2 regions of the Vibrio sp. KUL78 genome follow, and region 1 is predicted to be linked to the other one. Evidence: riboswitches for the same ligand, from Rfam matches in the RefSeq annotation. Region 1 holds a riboswitch; the other holds the start of a gene.
The links. Region 1 has a riboswitch for thiamine pyrophosphate ahead of thiC (phosphomethylpyrimidine synthase ThiC). Riboswitches for the same ligand answer to the same signal wherever they lie in the genome.
Positions count from the first base shown of each region.

Region 2: linked by a shared signal. The riboswitch ahead of thiD (bifunctional hydroxymethylpyrimidine kinase/phosphomethylpyrimidine kinase) and the one ahead of thiC (phosphomethylpyrimidine synthase ThiC) in region 1 are both predicted to bind thiamine pyrophosphate.

Region 1 is NZ_AP045837.1:3,502,537-3,508,050, forward strand. It holds gene AC6I8Y_RS16285 (thiamine phosphate synthase) at 1-920, opposite strand, end outside; partial or broken gene thiC (phosphomethylpyrimidine synthase ThiC) at 952-2,875, opposite strand; TPP riboswitch at 2,989-3,088, opposite strand; gene crcB (fluoride efflux transporter CrcB) at 3,146-3,529, opposite strand; tRNA gene AC6I8Y_RS16300 (tRNA-Asp) at 3,900-3,976, opposite strand; rRNA gene rrf (5S ribosomal RNA) at 4,033-4,148, opposite strand; rRNA gene AC6I8Y_RS16310 (23S ribosomal RNA) at 4,276-5,514, opposite strand, start outside.
Region 2 is NZ_AP045837.1:686,545-692,058, reverse strand. It holds gene AC6I8Y_RS03400 (glycosyl hydrolase family 18 protein) at 1-1,390, opposite strand, end outside; TPP riboswitch at 1,799-1,900, shown strand; gene thiD (bifunctional hydroxymethylpyrimidine kinase/phosphomethylpyrimidine kinase) at 1,967-2,794, shown strand; gene AC6I8Y_RS03390 (ABC transporter ATP-binding protein) at 2,800-3,561, shown strand; partial or broken gene AC6I8Y_RS03385 (ABC transporter permease) at 3,693-4,376, shown strand; gene AC6I8Y_RS03380 (ABC transporter substrate-binding protein) at 4,394-5,341, shown strand; gene tenA (thiaminase II) at 5,350-5,514, shown strand, end outside.

The DNA.
Region 1 (5,514 bases):
ATGCGCAGCAGTTCGTAGTAACCGTGCGTCGATAGCCCTAACGCAATACCTTGCTCAGCGAGCTGTTTTAGGTCCGCAACTTCGATGTCTTCTTGCCCTAAGTGAACACCATACGCACCATGCTTTAGTGCCAACTGCCAATAGTCATTAATAAAGACTTGTGCATCATGCTTCTCACCAAGTCTTATAGCTTGTTCTATTTGTTGTTCAAGGTTAGGTGTATCAGGTTGCTTGATTCGAAGCTGAATCGTTTTAATGCCTAGCGCTAACAGACGCTCTATCCATTCAATGCTATCAACTACTGGATAGAGACCTAGCTTTTGCTTACTCACTGTAGGGAAAGCTTGGTTGGACGCATCAACGGCCCAGCCAACACGAATGCCAAAGTGATGGTTTTCAATAACGGGTACTGAAAACTGCTCGAGCTCAGCTGGCCATGTTTCACGTGAAACACTCCCTGCTCTTGCGAGCATCACCGTGTCCTCAAGAGGAAAATCCAGAACTAAGCAGACAACAAACCAAGCAAAATGAACTTCTCTATCTACGACGCTATTGCCGTCCGTTGAAGCCTTTATGGTGTCCTCTCTACACGACCAAACATCGGCATACTCATCACCGCTAGTGACATCGATATAGACGTCGCCAAACTTAAGTGATGCAAGGTTGCTCGACAATTGTGTTTCATCTAAGTGGTGTGAATAGCGAACTCGATAGTCACTGTTAACAAAGTGTTCTTTACTATTACTGTCGCTAGAAATCGTACTGACTTCATTTCCATCAACAATCGTCACTACCTCACATTGGTCTGAGATAGAAAGTTCGATGGACTCGACACCAAAGCCAACCTTACTTGCAAGCTGAAGTACATCCTCAATATGAGAATGTACAGGCGCATAAATAGGGGGCAATAAAAGTTTCAACGGAAGCTCCTTATTCTTCTAGTTGGTAGAGTTATTCTTCGGTGACAGCTGGGTGGTAAAGTTCAGCACCCGTCGCCCTAAACTCCTGAGATTTTTGACGCATTCCTTCAAGGGGATCATCGATCAATCTGACCTCAATATTTTCATTAGATTGATAGTCTTTTGCATACTCACGAACCTCTTGAGAGATTTTCATTGAGCAGAATTTAGGACCACACATGGAACAGAAGTGGGCAACTTTCCCAGATTCTTGAGGCAAGGTTTCGTCATGGAATTGGCGTGCAGTATCGGGGTCGAGAGCGAGGTTGAATTGATCTTCCCAGCGGAACTCAAATCTTGCCTTTGACAGTGCATTATCACGGATCTGAGCGCCCGGATGACCCTTTGCCAGATCAGCAGCGTGTGCGGCAAGTTTGTAAGTAATAAGACCTGTCTTCACATCTTCTTTATTGGGCAGGCCAAGATGCTCTTTTGGGTGTCACATAACACAACATAGCGCAGCCATACCAACCAATCATTGCAGCACCGATACCTGAGGTAATATGGTCATAGCCAGGGGCAATATCGGTGGTCAGTGGACCGAGCGTATAAAATGGCGCTTCGTGGCAATGCTCAAGTTGCTCATCCATGTTCTCTTTGATCATATGCATTGGCACATGACCTGGGCCTTCAATGATTACCTGTACATTATGTTCCCACGCAATCTTGGTCAGTTTGCCAAGCGTTCTCAGCTCTGCAAACTGAGCTTCATCGTTAGCATCAGCTATCGAGCCAGGACGCAGCCCATCACCTAGAGATAACGCAACGTCATAGCGTGCACAAATCTCACAAATCTCTTTGAAGTTGGTGTAGAGAAAGCTCTCTTCATGATGCGCAAGACACCACTTAGCGATAATAGAACCACCTCGGCTTACAATGCCTGTCACACGCTTTGCGGTTAATGGAATATGATGTAGGAGCAAACCTGCGTGGATCGTAAAGTAATCAACCCCCTGCTCTGCTTGCTCGATCAGTGTATCTCGCATCACTTCCCATGTAAGGTTCTCAGCAACGCCATTTACCTTTTCTAAGGCTTGATACATGGGAACGGTACCGATCGGTACTGGGCTGTTTCGAAGGATCCACTCTCGAGTCTCATGAATATTCCGCCCGGTAGACAAATCCATTACAGTATCGGCACCCCATCGCGTACCCCAAACCAATTTTTCGACTTCTTCTTCAATCGATGAAGTGACCGATGAGTTACCAATATTGGCGTTAACCTTTACTAAAAAGTTTCGACCAATGATCATTGGCTCAGACTCAGGGTGATTGATGTTTGACGGAATAATGGCACGTCCTTCAGCAACCTCTTTACGCACAAACTCAGGTGTAATTTCTTTTGGTAGGTTCGCGCCGAAGTGTTGTCCGGGATGCTGCTGAGTGAGCATTTCGTCTTTAAGTTTTTGGCGCCCCATATTCTCACGAATGGCGATGTACTCCATTTCTGGAGTAATAATGCCCTTGCGAGCGTAATGAAGTTGAGTAACGCATGCTCCATCGGCACCACGTCTAATGCGAGGTAATTGACCGTAACGAAGCTCGTCCAAGGTTTCATCAGCTAAACGCTCCTTGGCGAACTCAGAAGTCACACCGTCTAGTACTTCCGTATCTAGGCGTTCTTCTATCCATTGCTCCCTGAGCTTTGGGAGCCCATTGTAGAGGTCGATGTCATGTTGAGGGTCTGTGTATAGGCCAGAGGTGTCATACACGTGTATAGGCTCGTTAGGCTCGTATACAGGGTTATCTTGATTGCCACCAATTAGACTATCGGAAAGAGAGATCTTACGCATCGGTACCTGCAGATCGCTGCGGCTACCTTGAATATAGGTTTTCTCTGAGTTTGGATAGGGCGTCACCGATAACGTATCGATGAAGTTCTTTGCGTCCAGTCTATTTTGCTTACGTGTCGACATAGCATTTCCTTATATATCTTATAGTTATAGAAGATAAATGCTTGACGGATGTGTGAAGACAAGAGGTATCAACTGCAATAGCGCGAGCTATTTGATAATAAAAGAGGTGAAGTTACTTTTATTCTCTTGTTCCCTTCGCTGGTATTAACCAGATCAGGTTCAACGGATCCCGAATTAACGGTCTCAGCCCAGAGGGCACTCCGACAAGTATTGGCAACGATTATAGAAGAAAAGATTCCGAACATTCAATAACCGTTGAGTGGTTTTTGACTAACTTTTGGTTAAAATTTGAAAACCTATCCAACAGGCTGAGATACTTAACACAACGTTAAGGAGCACGTTTAGTCCCATCTTCAAAAATGCGCCTTGCTGCATTAGTAATACATTGTCCATCGAAAAGGTAGAGAATGTCGTCAATGCGCCTAAAAAGCCTAGACCAATGATCTGACGCCATGGCTCTGGAGCAAACACCTCTGCCTCAAAAGCCGCTATCAACAGCCCCATGATAAACGAACCGACAACATTCACGGTTAACGTACCATAAGGGAAACCACGCCCTAGGATCATCACACAAAGCTCAGAAATCAAATAGCGACTGCAAGCGCCAAATGCCCCACCGATTGCTATAAAGCCTAAAATTGAAAGCTGTCCCATAACCACTCTTTTTAAAAAACTTACTGATGGGAGTAATAATATACGAACACTCTATAAATTCGAGTGAAGATCTAGGAAACTAAGGATAAATTTTGATGATGTAGTGGGCTGAACCCTACCAAAAATTCAAAAGTTACAGGAGTAACGTTTGCACTGAGTGTGGTTTGATTGCTACAGATGAATACAGTACGAGATAATTAAAGAATTACAAATGCAAAAAAAACTCGTCTTTAAACGAGGCTTCTTGATAAGTGGCGGAGACGCCCAGTCTAGGGTTGCATCCAACCGGGACTCGACTTCCGTGAAAGGGAAGCTACCAAACTATAGATAATAAAAAACCCGACGCTTTCGCATCGGGTTTTCTAATAAGTGGCGGAGTGGACGGGACTCGAACCCGCGACCCCCGGCGTGACAGGCCGGTATTCTAACCAACTGAACTACCACTCCGCAGTGGTCTATTTAAAGTCTTATCTAAATCGTGCTTTAAACAGATATTGTTCAAAGCCTGGCGATGTCCTACTCTCACATGGGGAAGCCCCACACTACCATCGGCGCTATTGCGTTTCACTTCTGAGTTCGGCATGGAGTCAGGTGGGTCCACAACGCTATGGTCGCCAAGCAAATTCTGTTTTGCCTTCAGATTTTCTGAAAATCTGAAAACAATAAATCTGGAAAGCTGTTAATGCGTTCTCATACACATTCAATTTGTTCTTGCTTTGAGTCCATCAAAACCCTTTGGGTGTTGTATGGTTAAGCCTCACGGGCAATTAGTACAGGTTAGCTCAACGCCTCACAACGCTTACACACCCTGCCTATCAACGTTCTAGTCTCGAACAACCCTTTAGGACACTTAAAGTGCCAGGGAAGACTCATCTCAGGGCTCGCTTCCCGCTTAGATGCTTTCAGCGGTTATCGATTCCGAACTTAGCTACCGGGCAATGCGTCTGGCGACACAACCCGAACACCAGAGGTTCGTCCACTCCGGTCCTCTCGTACTAGGAGCAGCCCCCTTCAATCTTCCAACGCCCACGGCAGATAGGGACCGAACTGTCTCACGACGTTCTAAACCCAGCTCGCGTACCACTTTAAATGGCGAACAGCCATACCCTTGGGACCGACTTCAGCCCCAGGATGTGATGAGCCGACATCGAGGTGCCAAACACCGCCGTCGATATGAACTCTTGGGCGGTATCAGCCTGTTATCCCCGGAGTACCTTTTATCCGTTGAGCGATGGCCCTTCCATTCAGAACCACCGGATCACTATGACCTGCTTTCGCACCTGCTCGAATTGTCATTCTCGCAGTCAAGCGGGCTTATGCCATTGCACTAACCTCACGATGTCCAACCGTGATTAGCCCACCTTCGTGCTCCTCCGTTACTCTTTGGGAGGAGACCGCCCCAGTCAAACTACCCACCAGGCACTGTCCGCAGCCCCGATAAGGGGCCAACGTTAGAACATCAACACTACAAGGGTGGTATTTCAAGGACGGCTCCACTAATACTGGCGTACTAGTTTCAAAGCCTCCCACCTATCCTACACATGTAGGGTCAATGTTCAGTGCCAAGCTGTAGTAAAGGTTCACGGGGTCTTTCCGTCTAGCCGCGGGTACACTGCATCTTCACAGCGATTTCAATTTCACTGAGTCTCGGGTGGAGACAGCGTGGCCATCATTACGCCATTCGTGCAGGTCGGAACTTACCCGACAAGGAATTTCGCTACCTTAGGACCGTTATAGTTACGGCCGCCGTTTACCGGGGCTTCGATCAAGAGCTTCGACCGAAGTCTAACCCCATCAATTAACCTTCCGGCACCGGGCAGGCGTCACACCGTATACGTCATCTTACGATTTTGCACAGTGCTGTGTTTTTAATAAACAGTTGCAGCCACCTGGTATCTGCGACTCCCCATAGCTCCATCCGCAAGGGACTTCACCGCGAGGAGCGTACCTTCTCCCGAAGTTACGGTACCATTTTGCCTAGTTCC
Region 2 (5,514 bases), 750 kb from region 1:
CACGACCGTACATTGCAGCGCCAACCACTAATTTGTTCGCAGGAACACCTTTCGCGAGAAGAAGCTGAATACCGTTATCTGTGGTGTATGCAGGCCCTTTATACGGCACACCCTCCGCGTCCACACCCGTTCCATCACATTGACCAGGGCTCATGAAGTTACCGCAATAGAGCGCAGCTTGATGGCCGGGTACGTTGTTCCAACCACCATAGAAGTCGTAGGTCATCGCGAAGATGTAATCCATATGAGGCACAGCATCGGCATAGTTCACATCTTCAATCTTGTCATAACCGACACCAACCGCGGATGTCAGTTCATAGGTACGGCCAGTCTCGACGGTTAGCTCATCTAGCATGATTCGAAGTTCTTGCATTAATGCTGCATAAGCATCACCGTCTTTCAAAGGATCGCCAAGGTCGGGAGCAGCCCCTTGCCCACCTGGGTATTCCCAATCAATATCCACACCATCGTAGAACTTCCACGTCTGTAGGAAGCGTTTAACGGACGCAACAAATACGTCTCGATTTGCTTTATCAGTAAAGCTGTAGAAGGGATCTGAAAGGGTCCAGCCACCGATTGAAGGAAGGATTTTGAGATCGGGATTGCGCTGTTTGAGTGCCATGAGCATTGCGTAATTACCTTTGATAGGTGAACTGTACTCATGCCCCGCTTGTGGGAAACTCTTTTGATAGGCCGCCCACGGATCGTGGATAACCACTTCATAGTCGGGCATTCCCTGACACGCTGTTTGAAGCGCATTGAAGCTGTTACCACCAACCGATTTAACTGACTCGTTTGGACCACAAATAGGAATAAAACCATAGATAATATGGGTTAGGTTATCGACGGGAATATTGTCCACGGTAAAGTCGCGACCGTAGATCCCCCACTCGACAAAATACGTCCCGACGACGGTATTTGGATCTGTATTGAAGGTCTTATTGTTAGGGTCAACGTTCATGGTGAGCGGCGCAAGGTGTGCACCATCAGTATCGGCAACAACCAGTTCAGCTGGCGCGCTGCGGCTACAGCCTGTAGCGTCACACGCTTCCACTTCAACCTGATAGCGGCCTCCTTTTGCATACGTAAAGTTAGCTAAGGTTTGACTGCCTGAGATAGGGCCGGTTGCAACCTTGGCACCATCAAAATAGATGTTGTAGGTGTCACCAGTTGTGCCACTCCATTGATTAAATTGAATACCGATATCAGCGGCATCTTTATACTGCACCATCTGGTTGTAACCAGAGGTCGTTTCCATTGCGAGCTGAATCTTTGAAAATTGTAGATTGTTTGAGCCGTAGACATCGATAGACGGCGCAGCAGGAGCAGCCGTGACGCTTTGACTCACTGCCAATGCGACCCCTGATAAGCCTAATAATAGTTTTTTCATTGCCATTCTCTTTCCTTGAAAGACGAAAAATTTCCTGCTCACAACTGTTTACAAGCTAAAACGAATCAAAAGTTCAATAACTTAAGATGTATTAAAAAGTTGTGAACATCGGTATTTATTAATAGGCAGATGTGTTTATTTTTTGTGCAAAAATAAAACTCACTTCGAGTCACCACTCAAAATTAGGTCCTTTGTCTCAGGCATTTTCATTAACTCTCCAACCCTGTGCCCAGAATTTTTCACTCATTTAAAAGATCACAAAAGTCATAAATGCCAAACCCATCCATCAAGCAGATAGCTACACCACCCACACATAAGGGGGATAAATAACAATACATAAACCACATAAATAGCCGAAGCTGATCCGTTATTACTGGAAAAGTGACCACGCTTGTATGACAATGAGCCTCACATTAGTCGGGGGGCATTTATGCTGAGATCACCATTGTGGTGAGACCCGTTGAACCTGATTCAGTTAGCACTGGCGTAGGGAACTGATAGACAATGCAAAAAGACTCACTACCCGAGGCGTCTTTGGCAGGGCTATGGCTGTTCCTTCGCAGAAAAGGAGCATTTATGGTCACAGCATCGCAACACACCCCAATCGTATTAACCATTGCCGGCTCAGATTCTGGCGGTGGTGCTGGTATTCAAGCGGATATTAAAGCGATTTCAGCCACAGGTTCTTACGCCTGCTCAGTCATTACAGCGCTTACCGCTCAAAACACTCAAGGTGTAACAGGCATACTTGGCATTGACCCAGACTTCGTCAAAGCACAGCTTGATGCGGTCTTTAGCGACTTGAACGTTGTCGCTGTCAAAATCGGCATGCTGGCAGATGCCAATATCATTGGCGCTGTCGCCGAAAAACTGCGAGAGTACCAACCGCAATACATCGTTCTCGATCCGGTCATGGTTGCCACCAGCGGAGACCTTCTTCTTGAAAGTAGTGCTATTGATGCACTCAAAACACAGTTGCTACCATTAGCGACCGTGATTACTCCGAACCTGCCAGAGGGCGCAGCACTATTAGGTTGTGATGTCCCACAATCTCAACAGGATATGGAAGCACTGATCGACGCACTGCGTGCTTTGGACACCCCTGCTATTTTGCTAAAAGGTGGGCACTTAGAGTCAGAGCAAAACAGTAATGATCTGTTGATCACTAATAGCGATGTTCAGTTCTTTAATACCACTCGGATCGCGACAAATAATACCCATGGCACGGGCTGCACCTTAAGCTCAGCGATCGCGTCCTTCCTAGCAAAGGGGAACGAACTCGATGACGCAGTAAAACTGGGTAAAGACTATATTACCCAAGCGATAGCGCATGCTGATGAGCTTAAGATCGGTAAAGGTCACGGCCCCGTCCACCACTTCTACGCCCTTAATAAAGACACCTAAGACCAATGACGCCAATTCGTATTCAAGGAGCGACCCTTAGGTATTTGGGCGATAGCAGCGCAATATTCTCAGGGTTAGAAGTGAGATTTGAACCGGCTACATGGACGGCCATTCTTGGTCCAAGTGGCTGTGGAAAATCGACGTTGCTACGCTACATAGCCGGGTTGCTCACTGATAAGGTCGAGTTTTCAGCAACAGAGTTTTCCCCACCACTTGACGTGCTAGCCGATCAGGTGGCCTACATGGCGCAGCAAGATCTGCTGATGCCATGGCTATCCGTGCTCGATAATGTGTGCCTAGCCTCTCGCTTAAATGGCAAGAAAGTGGACGCGCGGACTCTTCAAAAAGCACTGTCACTGCTGGAGAAAGTGGGGCTAGCGGATAAAGCCGCTTCAAACCCCAATGATCTATCTGGTGGTCAAAGGCAACGTGTCGCATTAGCTCGCACCTTAATGCAAGATAAGTCCGTCGTGTTGATGGATGAGCCTTTTTCAGCGCTCGATGCCGTCACGCGCTACAAGCTGCAAGCGCTCGCAGCTAACCTGCTCAAAGGCAAAACTGTGCTGCTGATTACTCACGATCCGCAAGAGGCACTTCGTTTGGGTGAGCAGATCCTAGTCATGAATGGTAAGCCCGCGCGACTGCACAGCATTACTCCACCAAAGCAAGGAATACCTCGTGATATAGACGGCGAGTTCGCGGCTATTCAACAATCCATACTCGAGCACTTAGCTGGGAGTCACACAGAAAAAACTCGATGTCGCTGAACGGCAAGGAGGCTCCCATGACGCTACTCGCTGAGGTTGCGAATCGAAGCCAAAAACAAGCGTCAAAGCAAGGTTTAAGCGCCATGATGCGCGTGATCATTAGCTTGGTGATTATCTTGGCTATCTGGAAGAGCATTGTGGTTATTTTTGATATGCCAAGCTTTATCCTTCCCGCGCCAGAGGCGGTATTTATAAAGCTTTTCGAACGCCATGATGTGTTGCTCAAGCATACCTGGGTGACTAGCCAAGAGATATTACTGGGTCTGTTACTTGGACTGTCTATGGGGCTTTTCTTTGCTCTACAAATGCTGCTGTTTCAACCAGTAAAACGCTGGCTACTGCCGATTCTTATTACTAGCCAAGCGATCCCTGTATTCGCACTGGCACCCATTCTGATGCTTTGGTTAGGGTATGGTATTGCCTCCAAAGTTGTCATGGCTGCACTGATTATCTTTTTTCCGGTAACCACCTGCTGTTATGACGGATTGCGAAATACGCCGACGGGCTATTTAGATCTCTCACAAACAATGGGCGCAAATCGTTGGCGTCAGCTTTGGCATATCCGCTTGCCTGCATCCTTGCCTGTACTAGCATCGGGCATTCGTGTTGCTGTGGTTGTCGCACCGATTGGCGCCGTTGCCGGCGAATGGGTGGGGTCAAGTGAAGGGCTTGGCTACCTCATGCTGCAAACCAATGCTCGAATGCTCATCGATGAGATGTTTGCGGCCCTGTTTATTTTGGCGGCTGTATCTGTCTCTCTCTACTTCATTACAGATTGGGCGCTAAGACGCCTTATCCCATGGGAAAATAACTAAATTCAAAAGGAAAAAGTATGAAATCCACTTCAACTAAAGTCATTGCAGCGCTGCTCACTGCTATGACGACATTCGCCGCAAGCGCTGCCGATAAGTCGATAACGCTGATGCTTGACTGGTTCGTGAACCCTAATCACGGCCCTATCGTCATTGCTCACGAGCGTGGCTACTTTGAAGAGCAAGGGCTAGAAGTCAACATCCAAGAGCCTGCCGATCCAAGTACACCAGCTAAGCTGGTTGCAGCAGGCAAGGTGGACATGGCGGTTTCGTATCAAACCAGCCTAACCATTGATGTTGCGGCAGGTTTGCCTCTTATTCGCAGTGCAACGCTCATTGCTACCCCTCTGAACACCATGATGGTATTGGATAATGGCAAGATCAATTCTCTTGCGGACCTCCAAGGCAAAAAGATCGGTATCGCCATCGCGGGTAATGAAGAAGCGACCATAGGCACTATGCTGCAAACCGAAGGCGTCGCGTACAAAGATGTGCAGATCATCAACGTTGGCTGGGCACTGTCATCATCATTAGCGTCAGGTAAGGTTGATGCCATTTGGGGCGGTCTGCGTAACTTCGAAACAAACCAACTAGAGCTCGAGGGCTTCAAACCAAAGGCCTTCTTCCCTGAAGAGCATGGCGTTCCGACCTATGAAGAACTGGTTTTTGTTGCTAATGCAAAGACTCATGACAAAGAGGCCATCGCTAAATTCAACCGTGCTATCGAGAAAGCGACAACCTACATCGTCAATCACCCTCAAGAATCTTGGACCCAGTTTGTTGCTTACGCGCCAGACACGCTAAACAACGAGCTTAACAAACGAGCATGGCGCGACACGCTAACGCGATTTGCACTGCGTCCATCTGCCATCGACGCTGCTAAATATGATGCCTTCACAGACTTCATGTACCAGCACAAGATCATCTCGAGTAAACCAGCAGCAGAGACCATGGTACCTGTACTGTAGGAGCAATTATGAACCATCAAGACCTTATCAATGCCTGCCAAAGCGAATGGCAAGGCTATACCGAACATGAATTTGTGCAGCAACTTGCTAAAGGTGAGCTTGAGCAAAAAGCGTATTTGCACTATCTAAAGCAGGACTTTCTGTTTCTAAAGCAATATGCCCGCGCATACGCC